2 linked regions of the Teredinibacter turnerae T7901 genome follow. The protein of the gene in region 2 interacts with the protein of the main gene of each other region in a pairwise test. Links are inferred from orthologs where the notes say so. Each region holds a gene or a part of one and is shown on either strand. Other genes may lie near its edges. The genes, in order: ndk and ung.

Region 1 (8,553 bases), 1.7 Mb from region 2 along the record:
CAGTTTTCATTCCACCAACGCTTGATTGCTTCAACCTGTTCTTCTTCAGATAGATGATCAGCCACCTTTCTACTCCTAAACGAATATTTGATTTATTTGTTGTTGTTGGATGGTTTGTTGCGGCTCATCTGAGCGCAGGTATTTCACAGTTACTTCTCCGGCGGACGCTTCGTCTTCCCCCAAAATGAGCACGACATCAGCCCCCGAACGTTCGGCTTTTTTCATCTGGCTCTTAAAACTTCCAGCGCCAGTATTCATTTGCACCCGCAGGTGCGGAGCTTGCTCACGTAATTGTTCAGTCAAGGCAAAGGCTTCTGGAATCACATTACCCAGAGCCAGCAGATAGACATCAGCTGCGCGAGAAATATCCTTTGGAAACGCATTCAGCTCCTGAACCAAGAGCACCAACCGCTCCAGCCCCATGGCAAACCCGACCGCAGGTGTGTTCTGACCGCCCAATTGTGCCACAAGACCGTCGTAACGCCCGCCCGCGCACACCGTACCCTGCGCCCCTAGGCGGTTAGTCACCCATTCAAAAACGGTGCGACTGTAATAGTCGAGGCCGCGTACCAGGCGAGTATTAACCGTAAACTTTACGCCAGCGGCCGTGAGATAGCGCTGTAGCAGCGCGAAGTGCTCGCGGGATTCGTCATCCAGAAAGTCTGCCAGGTCGGGGGCATCGGCAAGCAATGCCTGGGTATCGGCATCTTTACTGTCGAGAATACGCAAAGGATTGGTGGCGAGCCGACGCTGACTGTCTTCATCCAGTTTGGCTTCGTTAGCACTCAAAAAATCCACGAGCGCGGCGCGAAAATTGGCGCGTGCCTCATTGGTCCCCAGACTGTTAATCTGTAGCTCGACCGCATCATCAATGCCGAGGGTTTTCCACAGACGAGCAGTCATGATGAGCAATTCCGCGTCCGCATCTGCACTGGCGATACCGTAGGCTTCGACACCTATCTGGTGAAACTGGCGCAAGCGGCCTTTTTGTGGTTTCTCGTAGCGAAACATAGGCCCCATATACCAAAGCTTTTGCGCAATGGTGCCTCTGTTATACAGCAGCTGATGCTGTTCGCATGCGCGAACACAGCTAGCTGTGCCTTCCGGGCGCAGCGTCACACTCTCGTCGTTACGATCCAAAAATGTGTACATTTCCTTTTCAACGATATCAGTCACTTCACCGATTGATCGCTTAAAGAGTTCGGTGGCTTCCAGAATAGGGAAACGAATTTCCTGAAACCCGTATCCCTGAACCACATCAGTAATCGTTGCTTCCAGATACTGCCAATAGGGTGAATCTGCGGGGAGCAGATCATTCATGCCTTTTACGGCTTGCAGTTTTTTCAAGTTATAGCTCTCAACTCACACAGGCCAGCCGCGGAATAACCTGGCTGGCCCATTGTATTTTTCGTTTATTTCCGTTACGAACTGACAGTAAAACGCAGTGTTTTACGGTTGGACACGGGATTGATGTCTACAGGAGCACCGTTAAGCTCTATCGCCACAGCACGTGCGTTGCCCAACATCACACTAAACGGGCTCTCGCCAAAAAGCTGCAGATTATCCCCTTTCGTCTGAAGTTGCGCAAACACTACCTTGCCAGTGGCGTCGGTCACCTGTAACCAACAATCATCGTTAAACGTGAAGTTGAGACGATCCTGGCTGGGCGTGGCATCGGTGGAATCAGGGGTCACTTGTGACTCGGCCTCTAATGCAGGCTCCTGCGTCGCCACCACCGGAGCCAGATCAGCTTCTGGCAGATCCAGCAGCACAGGAATTTCCTGCACGCTGGTGTCGCCATCAAAATCGCCACGGTCTTCAGTATCTGCCGAATCTATCGGGGGCGCGCCCTTCTCGTCGTTCGGAAGTTCGCCAATATTCGATGCAGCCTCGACCGTCCCGGCTTCGTTATCGCCAGGCCCCACGTCTTCGATAAAGTAAACAGCAATTGCCCAGGCCGCGATCAGGAATACAACAACAGGAATAACCGGGAGCCGACGTTTCGTGCCGCTTTTTTTTGCGCGCGGTTTGGGCGCGGTGGCGTTGGCTGCGGTTTCCGTAAATGACTGTGCTGGTGCAACATTACTTCGCATTTGTTCCGGCAAAGCACCAACGAACTCGCTCGCATCAAGTTTCAACAAACTCGCATATTTGCGTACATAGCCATTGAGAAATGTTTTCGCACCTATCCGATCGTAGGTGTCGTCCTCAAGATCTTGGAGTTTCCACTCAGGAATCAACGTTTGCTCAGCGATTTTGCTAAGCGGCAAACCTGCTTCAAGCCGCACAATACGCAATGCAGCGCCAGGTTTACCCTCAGCCAGGCTTGCGCGATAGTCGGTAGTTCTCTCTTCCCCAGTCATGAATGCACTTCTTTCTCAAACTATTACTTTGTTTAATTGGACGCCGGCTATTGTCCCATGAGCCTTTTGTACTCCAAATATTCCTTTGAGTAAGGGTACAGATTTTTAAGGGCCAAAACGTAGCTGGCCTCTTTATCTTTGTTACCGAAAATGCGCTCTAATCGTATACCGAGCCACAAACTGCGCGGATTCTGCCGAGCAGAGCTGTCGAACTGCGCCAGAAACCGCGCTGCTTTGGTGTAGTCGCGGGAGGCAAACGCCATATCCGCAAGTTCCAACGCAGCTTCCGCCTGACGGGGATCAAGATTTAACGCATGTGCGAATGCGCCCTCGGCGCGCTCCTTGTTACCCAGCAGCAAAGCCATGCGGCCAACATTCACCAGGGCATCGGTACGCCGAGGATAATTGAAGTCCGACGACGCTGCCTCGAAATAGGTGTAGGCCTCTTCGTAGCGTTTTTGCTCTACTAAAAAGCGTGCGTAACTGAACTGAATGCTGGCAAGGGAAAAGTCCACACGGCTGCGCAGCGCCTTGTTAAACTTTTTATCCGCCTCTTCCGCTTCGCCATTCAGCTGGTGGATCATCGCCAACCCCAGATAACCCTCGGCAGATTTTGGGTCCATCTCCAGCGCTTTAGTAAACGAACGCTGCGCACCTTCGCGGTTGTTTTGCTGCAGGTAAGACATTCCTAGCTTTACGTTGGCTTCCACTGCCTGTTGCTTGTTCACTCTGCGCTCCGGGTTTTCCATCGTGGTAACACACCCGCCGAGGCACAGGATCAAAACGACATATGTCACCCTTTTAACCAGCGTCAGCACAGGTTGGCTGACACGGCTCACAAACAGGGAATTGCCAGGCATAGCCCAATATCTCCGCACTTTATTGTTGTTTATTGCACCATTTTCACAGGAATGATGTCGTTTCCTGTAGCGAGTAAAGCGGCCTGATCCAGCTTGTAACGCTGACTGCGCTTAGTCCTGTCGTTAACCTGACCTGCCAGCTGACCACAGGCTGCGTCAATGTCGTCGCCGCGCGTGGTGCGCACCGTTGCGGTATAACCCGCATCAATCAATATCTGCTGAAAACGGCGCAACGCGTTATTACTCACCTTTTTATAGTTAGATAACCCGAACGGGTTAAAAGGTATGAGGTTAATTTTAACCGGCACATCTTTCAACAGTTCGACCAATTCATGCGCGTGTTCTATGCGGTCGTTCACTTGATCGATTAATGTGTATTCGATGGTAATTTTACGGTGCGCATCCGGAAGCCCTTCAATATAGCGCTTGGCAGAAGCAAGCAATTGCGCAATCGGGTATTTTTTGTTGATCGGTACCAACTGGTTTCGCAGCTCATCGTTCGGCGCGTGCAGGGAAATTGCCAGGCATGCATCGGTGTATTTGCCCAGTCGATCCAGCTGCGGCACCACACCCGATGTACTCAACGTAACGCGACGCTTGGATATGCCGTAGCAGTTGTCATGCATCATCAGGTGCATTGCTTCAACGACGTTCTCGAAGTTGAGCAACGGCTCGCCCATGCCCATGAGTACCACGTTAGTGACTTTTCGGTCTCCTCGTGCCCCGCCCTCTTGGAGCTGGCCAAAGGATTTCGCCGCGATCCAGACTTGCCCGATGATTTCATCAGACGTGAGATCGCGGTTAAAACCTTGTTTGCCCGTTGCACAGAAGCTGCAATCCAGGGAGCAACCGACCTGAGACGACACACACAGGGTGCCGCGCTCACCATCCGGAATAAATACCGTTTCGATCGCGTTGCCGCCACCCACGCGTATAAGAAACTTGCGCGTGCCGTCGGTAGAGTCCCACTGCTCTATCACTTCAGGAATGCGCACTTCCGCGATGTCGGCTAAACGCTCACGGAGCGCCTTGCTGATATTGGTCATTTGCGCGAAATCGGTAACACCCAGCTGATGCACCCATTTCAACACCTGAGTTGCGCGAAACTTCTTCTCGCCCAGAGATTCAAAAAACGCTTCCAGACGCCCTTGAGACATACCGAGAAGGTTTACCTTGGCCGCATCGCCAACGATTTCAACAGCGTCAACTGCGCTCACATCTGAACTCACTAATCAATCAACCTCAAGTTAACGGGAGAAAATTTCCGCCGCATCAAAAAAGTACGCTATCTCCCTTGCTGCCGATTCAGTACTGTCGGAACCATGGACAGCATTTTCGCTCAGAGAATCCGCAAAATCTTTACGAATGGTACCTTCTGCAGCATTTTCCGGATTGGTGGCACCCATAATTTCACGGTTGAGTGCCACGGCATTTTCACCTTCCAGCACCTGAATAAGAACCGGCCCGCTGGTCATAAACTCCACCAGCTCTCCAAAAAACGGTCGCGCTTTGTGCTCCTCGTAGAAGCCACCGGCACGGTCATCGTCTAATTGAGTCATTTTAGCGGCCACAATCTTCAGGCCGGCTTTCTCAAAACGACTATAAATATCACCAATCACGTTTTTCTTTACAGCATTCGGCTTAACAATCGACAATGTTTTTTCAATAGCCATCAACAATATACTCCTTGCTCTGGTCCATATTCTTTGGGGGTTAGCGCTGCGGATCGGGCGGCACGCCTAAGCGGCCCCATACCGTTGCGCATGCAAATCGCAAAACAGGCGATTATACGTGGATTGCGATCAAAAAAGCAGCCAACGTGCCAAGTATCTTTCGCGATACATTTTTCTTCTTGAGTGAACCCAGGGTATATGGCTAGAGTCTCATCTTCTAAACCCAACACAGTGCCAGCCCATTTATGCCATACATCGCAGGACGCCTCCTCAAAATCACCTTAGCTATCATTGCCTTTGTCCTCCTTTGTGCATTAGCACTTGCCCTATTCCTGCTTAGCAGCAACGCAAATTTTTTAAAACCAAAGCTGGAGAAAGCTCTGGCGGAGCAAGGGGTTTTCACCGAAATTCTTGGCGACCTCAACTGGTCTGTGTACCCCGTAGCCGGGGTAAAATCCGGCGAAATCCAGCTCTTTCCTTCCGCAGCACGTGTAGATACCGAAAAACTCGCCAGCATCGACAGCTTTAATCTGCAGCTCGATCTCCTAGCGCTTATCAGAGAGCGAGAATTACGCATCAATGCCGTCTTTGTTCAACACCCTAAAGTGGACCTCCATATTGGCAAAAACGGCGAGAGTAACTGGCAACCAGTACTCGATGCTTTCGCTCGCGACTCAGACACAGACACAGACACAGAGGGTGGTGAACCTGCCAAGCGTGCGCCAGCGGAGCCAGAAAAGGCCAGCGACAACTCGAACGCAAGCGATACTCAAATCGCAATAGAACGGATTAAGATCAGCGACTTCGAGCTCAGCTATACCAACGCTGTCAACAACAGCAACATTAAGTTGCGACAAACCGATGTACAGCTTGATGCGGTCAACCTCAATGGCCAGCCAATGCAAATTGCACTTAACAGCGAGCTGACATTTGCGCCCTATCCACCGATTCGAATCGGGTTTGAATCGACAATCACACAAACTGGCGCGGGCGCGATTACGTTTGCGTCCACGCGCCTATCTGCTATGGCTACAGAAGAAGCGGATGCGCGTATAAACGGAAATATTTCGGTGGTTACATCACCAGCACTAAAGGCAGAAGCAACCATACAACTCGACGAGCTGAACCCAGCCGCCTGGTTGAAATGGATGGAAGTGGCGCTTCCTGAGATGAGCAACTCCAGCGCGCTCACCAAATTCGCAGCCAATGCCAACATCCAATACCGGGGCGACCAGTTAGAGGTTGCGGTTCTATCCGCAACTCTGGACAAAACCAAGCTGGATGCAAAAGGCACTGTATCCTTGCAACCCGAGCTTCCGCCTAAGCTGCAACTTACGCTGGCGGTCGATCAACTGAATCTCGACCATTATTTACCCCCAGTCCCGCAGCCAGATGAGATCGCCCCAACACCACCAGCGAATGCAGCACCGGAATCCGCAGATAACTCGCCGCTCAACCTGGACGCACTAAACAGCATCATTGGGGTTCTCAATCTACGCACGCAAAAAGTGACATTTCTTGAGCAGAATCTCACCAATTTAGACAGCGAGTTAACATTGAAACCTGGAGTTACGACTGTCACCGTGAAAAAAGGCTCTCTATATGAGGGAACCCTCTCCGGCACCGCCAAACTGAAACACGCGAACACGAACAACCAGTTGACGTCGGAGTTTTCGATGAGCGGTTTGGACGTAGGTTTGGCACTTTCATCGCTAGGCCTATACGACCAATTGAAAGGCACGATGAACATCCAGATAAATGGCGAAACGCAAGGTGGAAGCGCCGCGGCACTCACCGAGGGCTTTAGCGCACACCTGACCGCTCAGTCGGAACTGATGAAGTTTGAAGCGGTAAACCTGGAACAAGTGTACTGTGATGCGATAAGTAAGCTGGATAACAGCAGAACCGATAAAACCTGGGAGCCCTATACCAGCATTTCGGCTTTAACAGCAAATATCGATTACACGAGCGCAGGTATTACTATAAACAGTCTCGCCGCCAGGGTGCAGGGAATCCAAACGGACGCAATGGGCACATTCAACCCCACAACCAAGAACTTTGTTATTCCAGCCAATTTGGCATTTGCCGATTTTACCGCTGCACAAAAATCCTGCCCACTGCTGAATGCAAAATGGCGCAGCCAGCGTATTCCGGTTATCTGCGAGGGTTCGCTGGACACCATTGGCAAAGATGTTTGTAAACTTGATTTCAAACGTCTGAGCGACAAATGGGAAGACAAATTTAAAACAGAAACCAAAAAGGCGAGCGATAAGGTCGAGGAACGCTACAAGGAGTCGCGCGAAGACGCAAAAGACAAAGTCGACGAGCGTGCAAAAGACTTGCTGGAAAATCTGGTAGGAGAAGAGAAGTCGAAAGAATTGGGCGATAAGCTTGAAGACGGTTTTAAAAACTTATTAAAACGTAAAAAAAGTGAGAAATAAACGATACCTCAACGTAAACCCTTTAGCATTATGACCGAACAATTGAACAATGCCATTTACGTCAAGATACAGTTAGTTTTTACCGACATTGCGGCACAAAACCCATAGAGGAGCCCCCAAAATGAAACTCACCACCATTGCCGGACTGGCGTTTGTTGTCGCCAGCCTAAGCAACACCGCGTCAGCAGTAGAATCCTGCCCTGCTTTTCTCAATCAGGACATGAAGCGCCTGCACAGTAGCGAAACCGTGAACCTGTGCTCGCTATACAAAGAGAAACCCTTGTTGTTGGTGAATACCGCCAGCCATTGCGGCTATACCAAGCAATTCAAAGGGCTGGAAGCGCTTTACAAAAAATATAAAGACGATGGCTTTGAAATCGTCGGTTTCGCCTCCGATGACTTTAAGCAAGCCGCGAAAAGTGAGGAAGAAGCAGCGACGGTCTGTTACAAAAATTACGGCGTTACCTTCACCATGCTCGCGCCCACACATGTGCGCGGAAAAGATGCCAACCCAGTGTTTGCACACCTGAATTCAGAGACGGAAAAGCCTGGCTGGAACTTTAACAAGTATCTGGTTTCCGCCGATGGGAAAACCGTTAAACACTACGGTAGCAGTACCAAGCCAATGGATTCAGCGCTAGAAAAAGACCTGAAGAAAATGCTGAAGTGAGAATCGGACGGTGCCGCCTAAGGCGGCACTTGACGTGTAGTTTCAAAGGGGGCAGCCAATGATCTCCCCAAACAACACGGCTGAAATATTTTCGTGTAGTGCAAAGCGCGTTACGCAGCAAGCGCGCGAATTTTTTCTACCATCGCCCGCAGCCCATTGCCCCGTGTCGGGCTCAAATGCCGCATCAGACCCAATTGATCGAAATACTGTTCAATATCGAACGCCGCAATATCATCTGGGGTTTTGCCATTGTAGGCAGCCAAAATAACGCCAAGCAAACCCTTCACAATAAATGCGTCGCTATCAACTTCAAACCAGAAACGATTATCAACTTGAATGTGCTCAATCCAAACCTGGCTCTGACACCCTTTCACCAAATTTGCCTCTGACCGCTTGCTCTCATCCATTGCAGGCAACTCTTTGCCCAGGTCGATAATATATTTATAGCGATCTTCCCAGCCATCAAAAAAACTGAGCGTATCGATAATATCATCGCTAGAGATGGTGTTGCCAAACGGGTTCTCTGCCGCACTACTCATGAATACA
Region 2 (8,442 bases):
ACTCCAAATCGCGCTTAATGCGCGCTACTTTATTGTCAAACTTTAAACGTATACGCAACGTTTACGGTCAGCCTGGACACTTCATCAACAGACACAGCATTGTTGAAAAAGTTCCTTCATGGACACTATGGCCTCATGCGCCAGCGATACGCTCATTTGTTCGTAAGCGCTTCCTTCTAAATTTGGTCAATACCCAGAATATCAACGTCTGCATGCGCGCTATACACGTAAATTGTTGTCAAACTTATGACAAATCCCAAATAATTAGGGTTTGACGGTAACAGATACTAAGATCATGGCGACAACCACTCCCCAAACTAGCTCCCACCAGTATGACGTCCTTATTATTGGAAGTGGCGCAGCAGGACTCTCTCTAGCGCTCCACCTCCCTAGCAATGTGAACATTGCCGTGCTCAGTAAAGCATCTCTCAGCGAGGGCTCCACCTGGTACGCTCAAGGTGGCATTGCTGCGGTACTTGATGACAATGACACTGTCGAGTCCCATGTGGCAGATACGCTCGAGGCCGGCGCGGGCCTGTGTCATACCGATGCGGTTGAATTCACCATCAGTCACAGTAGACAGGCGATTGATTGGCTGATTGAGTTAGGGGTGGACTTCACGCGAGATGCTGGTAATGGAGACTACCATCTCACTCGTGAGGGTGGGCACAGTAAACGGCGGGTGATACACAGTGCCGATGCGACCGGTAAGGCGCTACACACCGCACTGATGGATAAGGTTAAGACGCACACCAATATCACCCTGTTTGACCACTACATCGCCGTCGACCTTATTAAGCAGGTCGACCCCATGAGTAAGAAACGCCGCTGTGCTGGTGCGTATGTGTACAACCGCAATACAGACCGGGTAGAAACTTTTGCCGCCCGCAGCGTCGCATTAGCAACCGGCGGAGCGAGCAAGGTGTACCTCTATTCGTCAAACCCTGACGGCGCCAGCGGCGACGGTATCGCGATGGCATGGCGCGCAGGGTGCCGGGTAGCCAACATGGAGTTTAACCAATTTCATCCGACCTGCCTGTTTCACCCGAAAGCAAAATCTTTTCTTATCACCGAAGCATTGCGTGGTGAAGGAGGACACTTGTTGCTGCCTAGTGGCGAACGCTTTATGGACAAATTCCATGAACGGGGAGAGCTGGCTCCTCGCGACGTTGTGGCACGGGCCATCGACCATGAAATGAAACGTTTAGGCAGCGATTGCATTTACCTGGACATCAGCCACAAATCCGAAGAGTTCATTCGCTCTCATTTCCCCACCATCTACCAGGAGTGCCTCACCTTTGGTATCGACATTACCAAAGAACCGATTCCCGTGGTTCCCGCCGCACACTACACCTGTGGCGGCATTATGGTGGACAAACACGGGCAAACTGATCTGAAAAACCTGTACGCCATAGGCGAATCGTCCTTCACCGGGCTACATGGCGCCAACCGTATGGCCAGTAACTCCCTGCTCGAATGTCTGGTATATGCCCGATCCGCAGCGGAATCCATTTCGGCACAGCTGGACACAATCCCTCCAGTTGCAGAAATTGCCCCTTGGGACGAGTCTCGCGTAACCAACTCAGACGAAGACGTTGTAATTTCGCATAACTGGGAAGAACTGCGCCGATTTATGTGGGACTACGTCGGGATTGTGCGTACCCAAAAGCGGCTGGAGCGCGCCACCCATCGCATCAAGCTACTGCAAAAAGAAATTCACGAATACTACTCGAATTACAAAGTAGGCAACGACTTGATCGAGCTGCGCAATCTGGCACTGGTGGCCGAGCTAATCATCCGCTCCGCAACCCAAAGAAAGGAAAGTCGTGGCCTGCACTACTCGCTGGATTACCCTGCGCGCGCAGAGATTGCCACCGACACGGTGTTAGTACCGATGAACTTTGCCAGCCAGGATATTTTCGTTCGCTAGCGCGGCCAGCCGCGCCGCAAGCGCATATAGACCTGCCTGTACGCCGTTTGGTCAGCGAATCCAGACGGCGTCAGTATCAATGACTGCACCCCCTTAGAATCCCCGCGAAAACCTAACACCATCACTCGACCACTCAAAAATCGCTTGCCAAGCCTGGCGCGACAACTGGACTGGTCGCGATAGTGCAACACAATGTAGTCCGGCTCAAAGGTCAAATAAGCTAGCCGACGATAGCCACCCCAAGCACGGAGTAACTGTATAAGACTCCAACAGAGTACAAGCATAGCCACGCACTTGGCCCAGAGCTCGCATGGATAAGGCAGGAGAAGAAAAATCAAACAAATGTGTAGCAAAAGCAACACACGATAAAGCGGTTGTGGCGCGATTCTGTAGGAGTCCGCCCGGTTAGATGGTAGTAATGGATGGGCCGCATTAGCGGCCATCTTGCAAGCCGGTGTGCGAAAGAATAATTGTGACGATTCGCCGCAGATTTTCGTCGTCTGGCAGGTTTTTGCGTAGAAACCAGTTGAACAGGTCTTGATCTTCGCACTCGAGCAGAGTTTCGAAAAGCTGTTGATCCTCTGCGTTGAGTGAATGAAAGTGATTTTCCAGAAACGGTAAAAGTACTAAATCGAGTTCGAGCATGCCTCTTCGGCTCGCCCAGCGCAATCTGTTAATATCCATCAAAACTGTCTTCTCTGTATTTTTTGACGAGTATAAACAATTCTCCGGCCGCACGTCTGCGCCAGATAACACGCCTATATCAGAGGAAAAACCATGTGGAGTGAATTACCTCAACTGCCCGCTCCGGAAATCGACTTGTTACCAGACACGATTCAGCAACCGGTTCTAATACACTTAAGCGATTATCGGCTTATTGTCATTACCGGCCCGGATGGCGAAAAATTTCTTCAAGGCCAAACCACCTGTGATTTTCGCCGATTTGAGAAACACCAATGGCTTCGTGGAGCACATTGCAACGCTAAAGGCAGAATGCACAGCACATTTGTCGCCGCCAAAATTGGCGATCAGCAAATCGGGCTGCGAGTACACGCCAGCATTGCCGAGTCCGCTCTCAAAGCCTTGCAAAAATATATTGTCTTCTCCAAAGCAGAAGCCAGGGTTCACACGGCCTTGCTAGTTGGAGTGCTCGGCGACGCAGCCGAGACGACGCTACCGTTTTCACTCCCCGATGTTGGCCATTGTGACACCAGCGCGGGCTTTCCCGTCCTGAGACTGGAGGCAGCCGCCGCTGAACTTTGGCTGTTGAACGACACCCACGCGGGCATCCCTGATCAACTCCCCGGCGTATGGGCGCACCCCGAATGCTGGCAGCAATACCTCCTGGATAAGGGCATTGCCGATGTTACCGCAGAATCCGTGGAAGAGCTGTTGCCTCAGGAACTCAACTACCAGCTTGTCGATGCAGTATCTTTTGACAAAGGCTGCTACACCGGCCAGGAAATCGTTGCGCGCATGCACTATCGAGGGAAGCTTAAAAAACACCTTTATCTAGCTGAGACAGACTTGTCCGCAGATAGCACGCTAGGGTTTGGGATGGACGTTGTCGGCGAGAAAGGAAGTGTCGGCAAGGTAATAACCGCGACCAGGCTTGGGCAAAACCGCTGGCGATTACTGGCACTGGTGCAGGATGACGCAACGCAAAATAGTGCCCATCTAGCCTTAGCCGGGCAGCCGATTCTGACGTGGAAACCCCTTCCATATGCTATACCTAATGAAAGCAGTTGAGGGGTTAGCTGAGGATGGCACCCAACAGAAGAACCGCAGATTGGGTGCTCTTAGCAAATTGACTATTTCCCATCCAACCTGTTCGCCGAGCATCCAACCAGTGCCGCTCTTCTGGCCCCACGCGATTTGCGTGGGGGAGGCCTACTGAAGCCACTCTCAACAAATAACGATACCGGCACAGGTGAATTGGTGCCGGCAATTACCCATGATGAGGACAGTTGAATGAGTGCGCTTGCAGCGAAAATTACGCAAGACATAACCACGGCGATCGACCAAGACAAACTTGTACTACCCACCCTGCCTGAAATCGCCCTGAAAGTGCGGGAAGTGGCCGATGACGACGATGCCAGCATCAAACAACTGTCCGATGTGATCAGCACCGATGCAGCACTGACCGCCCGGATCATCAAAGTTGCCAACAGCCCAATTTTTCGCGCCCCACGAGAAATTGAAGATCTAAACATGGCCCTCGCCAGATTGGGCATGCAGTACACCTGTAACCTGGCAACTGGCTTGGCCATGGAGCAAATGTTCCAGGCGACTTCCGATATTGTCGACAAAAGGTTGCGCGACACCTGGCATCGCTCCAGCGAAATCGCCGGCATGTGTCACGTGCTGTGCAAGCACCGCACACGACTTCGGCCTGACCAGGCAGCGCTTGCGGGTCTGATTCATCAAATCGGCGTGCTGCCCATTTTATCCTACGCTGAAGATTTCCCATCCATTCTCCGCGACAGCCTGACTCTGGACCAGGTCATCGAACAAGCCCACCCGATAATTGGTGTAAAAATTCTTAAAGCCTGGGAATTTCCCAGCGAATTACAGCAAATCCCGCAACAACACCTGGATTTTACGCGTTCCATTGCGAGTGCTGACTACGCGGATATCGTCACTGTCGCCATGCTCCAGGCATATGCCGACACCAAACGCTTCGAAGGCCTGGACTACAGCACCGTGGGTGCGTTTAACCGTCTTGGTCTGGACCCGAGTATTGAATCCGCGGAGGCAGAGGATCTGAGCGAGGACATGGAAGCCGCGATGGCAATGTTGCAAGCCTAAGCTTGCAGGCTTGAGTTCCAGCTGCAGGCTTAAGTTCAAAATCCAAGCCCCGGTTCGAATCGCTCTGCAGCTAATCTAAACGAGACCTCACCTGCTGCGGGGTCTTTTTTTTAAGCAAAAAAAACCATGGGGTTTAACCCATGGCTTTTCAGTGAATCCGTTGAAGCTTTTTGATTAGAGTTTGGGACCCGCTTCAACCAAGGCTTTACCTTCTGCGTTGTCGGTGAATTTCTCGAAATTGTCGACAAACAGTTTTGCAAGTTTCTCGGCTTTTTCAGTCCATTCAGCTTCACTGGCATAAGTGTCGCGAGGGTCGAGAATACCGCCGTCAACACCTGGCAGCGCTGTTGGTACTTCAAGGTTAAAGATAGGCACGGATTTGCTTTCAGCGCTGTCCACACTGCCATCCAGAATCGCGTCAATAATCCCGCGAGTATCTTTGATGGAAATACGTTTGCCAGTACCGTTCCAACCAGTATTTACCAGGTACGCAGTCGCTCCCGCCGCCTTCATACGCGCAACCAGCTCTTCTCCGTATTTCACTGGGTGCAGAGTGAGGAACGCTTTACCAAAGCACGCAGAGAAAGTAGGTGTTGGCTCAGTAATACCACGTTCAGTACCGGCCAGCTTCGCAGTAAAACCAGAGAGGAAATGATACTGAGTTTGCTCTGGAGTCAGCTTAGACACTGGAGGTAACACACCGAAAGCATCCGCTGTCAGGAAGATAACTTTCTTCGCGTGCCCGGCGCGTGATACGGGCTTAACAATGTTTTCAATGTGGTAAATTGGGTAAGAAACACGAGTGTTTTCAGTTACTGAACCGTCATTGAAATCAATTTTACCACTTTCATCAACAGTCACGTTTTCAAGCAGTGCATCGCGCTTGATAGCATTGTAAATATCTGGCTCGCTTTCTGGATCAAGATTGATGGTTTTTGCATAGCATCCACCTTCAAAGTTGAACACACCGTTGTCGTCCCAGCCGTGCTCGTCGTCACCAATCAGTTTACGTTTTGGATCTGTAGACAGTGTGGTTTTACCAGTACCGGACAGACCGAAGAAAATCGCTACGTCGCCAGCTTCGCCCACGTTGGCAGAGCAGTGCATAGAGGCGATGTGGTTCAGAGGCAGGTAGTAGTTCATCATCGCGAACATACCTTTTTTCATTTCGCCGCCGTACCATGTACCGCCGATTACCTGCATTTTTTCAGTCATATTGAACACGGTAAATACTTCGGAATTCATGCCGTGCTCTTTCCATTTTGGATTGGATGTTTTAGATCCGTTCATTACCACAAAGTCAGGCTCGCCGTAGTTCGCCAGCTCTTCTTCAGTGGGGCGAATAAACATGTTGGTAACAAAGTGAGCCTGCCAGGCAACTTCAACAATAAAACGCACTTTCATGCGGGTATCTTCGTTGGCACCGCAGAAAGTATCTACAACAAACAGACGCTTCCCGGATAATTCTTCAACAACCAGACTTTTCAGATCTTTCCACACTTCAGGAGTGACTGGTTTGTTGTCGTTGTGAGCGATATTAGAATCCCACCACAGGTGCTCTTTGCTCACATCATCGTATACGATGAATTTATCTTTCGGGGAGCGACCAGTAAAAATACCTGTGTTAACAGATACTGCGCCTAACTCGGTAACCACACCGCGCTCATAACCTTCCAGGTTAGGATTGGTTTCTTCTTCAAACAGTTGATCGTAGGAAGGGTTGTGCACGATTTCCTGAACGTCTTGGATACCATACTTCGATAGGTCGATATTTACAGCCATTGCTTTTCTCCCATTTACATTAGTGGGTAAATAAAAATTCCTTGTTTTGCTCACCGGAATAACCGCTGAGACTCGATTCGGCCGCGGGCTGGAATGTGCTGAAACCTATTCAGCAGATTTATCTTTTGGCCCTGAGGTACTTCATGGGTTCTATTATAGGGAAGCGACTTATAGCAGGGATGACGCACGTCAAGAAAGCTTCCGGCTCTCTCCAAAAAGGCGTTGAATAGCTGATTTTTACGCCATAGGCTGAGGCGAAAAACCTGAGAAATAATAAGGAAAATCAGCGATATGTGACTATTTGTGTTCCAGTGTCACAGCACCGAAACACAATACTACAATAGCGCTAAAGAGACGGTAGGGACCAATCGATTGGTGCTATACCAAAGGACTCCAAATAACGATTTGTGCAGGAGAAGTGGTGACAACCAAAAAAGCCGCGATGCGCTGATAGCGGTGAAGGATGAGGACTTTTCAGAACGTAATGCCGTTTAGCGTCTATAATTGCGCCCTTGCGCTGAGCGTAACTACCCCACAGCAAAAACACTACGTGCTCCCTGCCATTCAATGCTGTAATCACGGCATCGGTGAAGGTTTCCCAGCCCTTGTTTTGGTGTGAACCCGCTCGCCCCTGCTCAACGGTGAGGGTCGCGTTCAGCAGCAATACACCCTGCTCGGCCCAGCTCTGCAAATAACCGTGCGTCGCAACAGGCAAGCCGAGATCCTGGTGAATTTCCTTAAAAATATTTTGTAAAGAAGGTGGCGTAGGCACACCCGGCAAAACGGAAAAACACAAGCCGTGTGCCTGACCCGGCCCATGATAAGGGTCCTGGCCAAGAATGACGACCTTCACCTGATCAAACGGCGTTGTATTTAACGCATTAAATATGTGGTTGCCAGCGGGAAAAACCACTTTCCCCGCGCGCTTTTCCTCACGCAAAAACGCTTTCAACGATTTCATATAGGGCTGGTCGAACTCACCACCCACCTGCTCCAGCCAGGTGGGGTCGAGCTGTACTTTGCTGGACATAACGGTCATGCCTGCAATTTATTCCGGACGCATATGAGGAAACAGAAGTACATCGCGAATGGATGCAGAATCCGTCAGCAACATCACCAGGCGATCAATGCCGATGCCCTCTCCTGCAGTGGGCGGTAACCCATACTCCAGCGCGCGAACGTAATCTGCATCGTAATGCATGGCTTCATCGTCACCCGCATTTTTTTCGGCAACTTGCTGTTTAAAGCGGTCAGCCTGGTCTTCCGCATCATTCAGCTCGGAGAAACCGTTGGCAATTTCTCGGCCACCCACAAAAAATTCAAACCGGTCTGTGACGAACGGGTTATCGTCATTGCGACGGGCGAGCGGCGATACCTCGGTGGGGTATTCGGTAATAAAGGTAGGCTGAATCAAGCGGTGCTCAACGGTCTTCTCGAAAATCTCGATTTGGACTTTACCCAGCCCCCAATTGTCTTTCATCGGAATACCGAGGTTCTTCGCGACAGCGCGAGCAGACTCCGGGCTGTCGATATCCTCTGCCTTAAGATCGGGATTAAAGTGCAATATGGAATCGAAGACGCTCAGTCGAACAAACGGCTTTGCGAAATCATAAGTCACGCTCTCGTCCTCACCGAGTGTCGCAGTGACTTCGGTGCTACCCAGAACAGTTTGAGCCAAGTTGCGCAGCATATCTTCAGTCAGATCCATCAGGTCGTTGTAATCTGCGTAAGCCTGGTAAAACTCGAGCATGGTAAATTCCGGATTGTGACGGGTACTCAAGCCCTCGTTACGGAAATTACGATTTATTTCGTACACACGCTCGAAACCACCGACCACAAGGCGCTTCAAATAGAGCTCTGGGGCAATACGTAAATACATATCGATATCCAGCGCGTTGTGGTGGGTTTCAAACGGACGCGCC

Evidence for each region.
Region 1: the proteins of ung (region 2) and ndk interact in binary tests that used the Escherichia coli proteins (3 or more experiments, as listed by UniProt). The link is inferred for Teredinibacter turnerae T7901 from one-to-one orthologs.

Annotation. Positions count from the first base shown.
Region 1 is NC_012997.1:2,904,029-2,912,581, forward strand. Bases 3,184-6,028 are described here. They hold ndk (nucleoside-diphosphate kinase), read right to left. Parts: upstream 4,897-6,028; coding sequence 4,471-4,896; downstream 3,184-4,470. Other genes in these bases: pilW (type IV pilus biogenesis/stability protein PilW), read right to left, coding at 3,184-3,223; rlmN (dual-specificity RNA methyltransferase RlmN), read right to left, coding at 3,253-4,452; TERTU_RS11650 (AsmA family protein), read left to right, coding at 5,142-6,028. In the rest of the region: TERTU_RS11620 (YfgM family protein), read right to left, coding at 1-65; hisS (histidine--tRNA ligase), read right to left, coding at 76-1,347; TERTU_RS11630 (RodZ domain-containing protein), read right to left, coding at 1,422-2,363; more of pilW, read right to left, coding at 2,411-3,183; more of TERTU_RS11650, read left to right, coding at 6,029-7,337; TERTU_RS11655 (glutathione peroxidase), read left to right, coding at 7,459-8,007; TERTU_RS11660 (SufE family protein), read right to left, coding at 8,118-8,546. UniProt on the Escherichia coli protein: Major role in the synthesis of nucleoside triphosphates other than ATP. The ATP gamma phosphate is transferred to the NDP beta phosphate via a ping-pong mechanism, using a phosphorylated active-site intermediate.
Region 2 is NC_012997.1:1,227,705-1,236,146, reverse strand. Bases 5,709-8,442 are described here. They hold ung (uracil-DNA glycosylase), read right to left. Parts: upstream 7,551-8,442; coding sequence 6,867-7,550; downstream 5,709-6,866. Other genes in these bases: lysS (lysine--tRNA ligase), read right to left, coding at 7,569-8,442; pckA (phosphoenolpyruvate carboxykinase (ATP)), read right to left, coding at 5,709-6,520. Outside these bases: nadB (L-aspartate oxidase), read left to right, coding at 272-1,930; TERTU_RS05235 (FAD assembly factor SdhE), read right to left, coding at 2,363-2,614; CAF17-like 4Fe-4S cluster assembly/insertion protein YgfZ, read left to right, coding at 2,708-3,679; TERTU_RS05225 (HDOD domain-containing protein), read left to right, coding at 3,902-4,738; more of pckA, read right to left, coding at 4,913-5,708. UniProt on the Escherichia coli protein: Excises uracil residues from the DNA which can arise as a result of misincorporation of dUMP residues by DNA polymerase or due to deamination of cytosine.